2 regions of the Variovorax defluvii genome follow, and region 1 is predicted to be linked to the other one. Evidence: predicted binding sites of a transcription regulator. Region 1 holds the regulator's gene; the other holds the start of a gene.

Region 1 (2,193 bases):
AACTTCCCTATGGCAGCGCCACGCCCGGCTCGCACCCCGTGCACTTCGACGTGCGCGCGGAAGAGGGCGGTGCGCAGGTGTCGGAGAAGACCACCTTCCTGGTGCCCCGGTGAAACGACAGAAGAAGGAGATCCGATGAACGAACTCGCCCCACCCCCGGCCGCCGCCGATCCCTGGTGGCGCCACCCGATGCTGTGGATGGTGCTCGGCCTGCCCGCCATCGTGGTCGTGGCCAGCTTCGTGACGCTGTACCTCGCGCTGCGCACGCCCGACCCGGTGGTGCCGCAGAGCGACAACCCGCGCGCCCTCGGGTCATCCGGGGAGCGGGCCGGCAAGGGCCTGCTGCCGGCGATCGCCGGGCGCAACCATGCGGCGACGCCGGCGGAATATGCGCCGGGCGCGAAGCAATGAAACGCCAGCAGTGGATGTCGATTCTCTGGCCGGCCTTCCTGCTGGCCTGCGTCACCGAACTCGTGGTGTTCGCGCTGGTCGACCCGGCCGACCTGCACTGGCGCGGCGAAACCCTCGCGCTGTCGCGGCAGGCGATCTACACGGCCGGGTTCTTTCTCTTCTGGCTGTTCGGCGCCTGTGCCAACGCGCTGACGCTGCTGCTCATGCAGCCGGCCGCGGTGATCAACAGCCAGGAGGATTGATCATGCGCCGCAGGCCCTCGGGATCGACGATGCGCACGCGGCGCTGATCGATGTCGAGGATGCCGTCGCTCATGAACTTCGACATGGTCCGGCTCACCGTTTCGAGCGTGAGGCCGAGGTAGCTGCCGATCTCCTCGCGCGTCATGCGAAGGATGAACTCCGATTGCGAGAAGCCGCGGGCATGCAGCCGCTGGACCAGGTTGAGCAGGAAGGCGGCCAGCCGCTCCTCGGCGCGCATGCTGCCCAGCAGCAGCATCACGCCGTGCTCGCGCACGATCTCGCGGCTCATGATCTGGTGGACATGCCGCTGCAGCGCCTGCACTTCGCGCGACAGCGCCTCGATCTGGTGGAAGGGCATGACGCAGACCTCGGCATCCTCCAGCGCCACCGCATCGCAGCTGTGCTGGTCGTTGACGATGCCATCCAGGCCGATGATCTCGCCGGCCATCTGGAAGCCGGTCACCTGGTCGCGCCCGTCTTCGCTGGCCACGCGCGTCTTGAAGAAGCCGCTGCGGATGGCGAACAGCGAGGTGAACGGATCGCCGGTCCGGAACAGCGTTTCGCGCCGCTTGACCTTGCGGCGCCGGGCGACGATCGCGTCGATGCGTGCGAGATCGCCGGCGTCCAGGCCGGCAGGCATGCAGAGTTCGCGCAGGTTGCAACTGGAGCAGGCGACCTTGATGTGCTGAGAGTTCATGGTGTGCTGGGGATGCGGTCGATTCTGGGTCGCGCTGCGCATCGCCGGTTTGACGCACATCAATGTCGGCAGGCCCTGCCGACGGCATAGTGGCCTGGATTTGCCATCGCACCCCATGTCGAACGCCTCCAACGTCGCGGTTGCCGCCGCTTGCTCCGCCGCATGAACATGCAGACTGCTCTGGCGGGCACCGCCTTGCTGATGGGCCTGTTGGGGGGGCCGCATTGCGTCGCCATGTGCGCGGCAGCCTGCAGCGGCGTCATCCGCATCGTCCGCCCGGTGGGCGGCGGCGCCGCCGCCGCGTCGCTCCCGGCGCTGAGCGGCGAGGGCAGGGCGGCATGGATCTTCCACGCGGGTCGCATTGCAGGCTACGCGGGTGCGGGCGCCATCGCCGCATCGGCCGTGCAGGGCCTGGCTGCGGCGAGCAGCCACGCGATCGCGCTGCGGCCCTTGTGGGTCGTCCTCCACGTGTTCATCCTCGCCTGGGGATCGGCGCTCGTGGTGACGGGCCGTCAACCGCTGTGGGCGCATCGGCTGGGCCGCGGCATGTCCGCGCGGCTGCGCCCCGCCGTGGGCACGGCGCCAGGGCTGTTCGCCACGGGGGCCCTGTGGGTCTGCATGCCCTGCGGGCTGCTCTACTCGGCCCTGATGCTCGCGGGCCTGGCCAACTCGCCTGTCGGGGGCGCGGCGGCCATGGCCCTGTTCGCGGCAGGCAGCGGCCTCTCGCTGGTGCTCGCCCCCTGGCTGTGGACCCGCCTGGCGGCGGGCGCAGGCGTTGTCCGGAAAGAATGGGGATGCCGGCTGGCGGGCGTGATGCTCGCGGCCATGGCGGTTCAAGCCATC
Region 2 (2,193 bases), 340 kb from region 1:
GGGCAGCAGCACGGCGGCGCCATTCAGCCGTCCTGCGCGCAGATCGGCCAGCGCCTCGTTGGCCCGCGCCAGTGGATACGTGGTGACGTGCACCTGCGGCGGCTGCGCCTGCGCGATGGCGAGGAATTCGCGCCCGTCGCGGCGCGTCAGGTTGGCCACGGAGACGAGCTGGCGCTCTTCCCACAGCAGGCGGTACGCGAACGAGGGAATGTCGCTCATGTGGATGCCGCCGCAGACCACGCGCCCGCCCTTGCGGACCGCCTTCAGCGCGGCAGGCACCAGCGCGCCCACGGGCGCGAAGATGATCGCGGCATCGAGCGGCTCGGGCGGCAGTTCGTCGGCGCCGCCGGCCCAGGCGGCCCCGAGGCTTCGCGCGAAGTCCTGGCCGGTCCGGTCGCCCGGCCGCGTGAAAGCATGCACCTGGCGGCCCTGGGCGGTCGCGACCTGGGCGATCAGGTGGGCGGCCGCGCCGAAGCCGTAGAGGCCCAGCCGCAGCGCTCGCTCGCCGGCGGCCTTGAGGCAGCGCCAGCCGATGAGGCCGGCGCACATCAGCGGCGCGACTTCCTCAGGCGGCCTGGCCACGTGGAGGGGCAGGCAATAGTCGGCCTCGGCGATCACGTGGGTGGCGAAGCCGCCGTCCCGGTGGTAGCCGGTGAAGCGCGGCGTGTCGCAGAGGTTCTCGGCGTCCTGTGCGCAGTAGGCGCAGTGGCCGCAGCTGTGCCCCAGCCAGGGCACGCCGACTCGGTCGCCGATGCGATGGCCCTGCACCCCCGGGCCGATGGCTTCCACGCGGCCAACGATTTCGTGGCCCGGCACGATGGGTTGCACAGGCAGCGCGAGCTCGCCATCGACGATGTGCAGATCGGTCCGGCAAACGGCGCAGGCCAGTACGCGCAGCCGCATTTCGCCGGCGGCCGGCTCGGGCAGCGGGCGCTTTTCCATCCGGAGTGGCTGCCCGGCAGCGGGCAGGACCATGGCGTTCATCATTCCACGTTCCTCGCACAGTCGAGTGGGTAGCATGCATCGCAGGGACCGCGCTTGCCTTGCGCCAGCGCAAGAGCCCGCCCCCAGGCGGGCGCAAGGGGCGCGGCTTGGCGAGAGGCCCCGGCATCGACCGGAAGCTGGCTTGATCAGGATCAAGGCCGAGGCCGGCGGGGCCGCCGACACTGGCCGGATTCCGAACCGGGCACGTCGCCACCGAAGGAGTCCCCCCCATGTACGAGCGCATCCTTGTACCCATCGACGGCAGCGCGACATCGATGCGCGGACTGGACGAGGCCGTGCGCCTGGCCAGGCTCACAGGCGGGGCGATCCGCCTGATCCACGTCGTGGACGAGCTGAAGTACGTCACCGGCTTCGAGAGCTTCGCCGCCTATAGCGGGGACATCGTTCCCTTGATGGCTCAAGCCGGCAAGGAGGTGCTGGCGCAGGGCCGGGAGCGCGTCCGGCGGGCCGGCATGGAGGCCGAGAGCGTGCTGTTCACATCCCTGGCCGGCCGCGTCTCGGAGCTGGTCGTCGAGCAGGCGAAGGCCTGGCAGGCCGACCTGATCGTGATCGGCACGCATGGCCGCCATGGCGTCGCGCGCGCGCTCCTGGGCAGCGACGCCGAGCAGGTGCTGCGCATGGCACCGGTGCCGGTGCTGCTGGTCAGGGCGAAGTCGGATACGAGGGACGACGAGGGTGCGCAGGCCCCGGTGCCCGACGCGGTCAAACTGCAGGCATGAGCTTGCAGCAAACGCCTGAGGTCGGTCTCGCCCGTCGCCGCGTGGAGGCGCTGCGCGAGCGGCTGCGCCGCGATACCGGGGAGCCCGTCGCATTGATCGAAACCCATATCTCCTGGGTGCTGCTGACGCGGCAGATGGCCTACAAGTTGAAGAAGCCGGTCGCGCTGGGCTTCGTCGATTTCCGCACCCTGGATGCGCGCCGACGGTTCTGCGAGGAGGAGCTGCGCCTGAACCGGCGGCTTGCACCCGCGCTCTACGTGGCGGTGCTGCCCGTGTGCGGCACGGACGAAGCGCCGCACCTGGGCGGCGCGGGCGCGGCCATCGATTTCGCCGTCAGCATGCACCGCTTCTCCGAAGATGCGCTGCTGCGTCGCCTGCTGTCGGCGGACGGCCCGATCGAAACCTGGATCGAGCAGCTCGGCCATCACCTCGCGACCTTCCATGCGCAGGCCGCGGTGGCCGCGCAGGA

Evidence for each region. Region 1 encodes FNR, which switches genes on or off when oxygen is low (the NO sensors DNR and NnrR bind a similar motif). Its sites were predicted from a motif close to TTGATNNNNATCAA; they were not measured.
Region 2: the regulator FNR is predicted to act here: its motif matches at 1,127-1,140, upstream of ABEA07_RS25055 (universal stress protein).

What each region holds. Positions count from the first base shown of each region.
Region 1 covers NZ_BAABGJ010000080.1:123,730-125,922, reverse strand. Annotated here, with positions in the region: gene ccoG (cytochrome c oxidase accessory protein CcoG) at 1-113, shown strand, start outside; gene ABEA07_RS23390 (nitrogen fixation protein FixH) at 136-411, shown strand; gene ABEA07_RS23385 (hypothetical protein) at 408-653, shown strand; gene fnr (fumarate/nitrate reduction transcriptional regulator Fnr) at 634-1,350, opposite strand; gene ABEA07_RS23375 (sulfite exporter TauE/SafE family protein) at 1,519-2,193, shown strand, end outside.
Region 2 covers NZ_BAABGJ010000080.1:465,977-468,169, reverse strand. Annotated here, with positions in the region: gene ABEA07_RS25060 (zinc-dependent alcohol dehydrogenase family protein) at 1-984, opposite strand, end outside; gene ABEA07_RS25055 (universal stress protein) at 1,215-1,724, shown strand; gene ABEA07_RS25050 (bifunctional aminoglycoside phosphotransferase/ATP-binding protein) at 1,721-2,193, shown strand, end outside.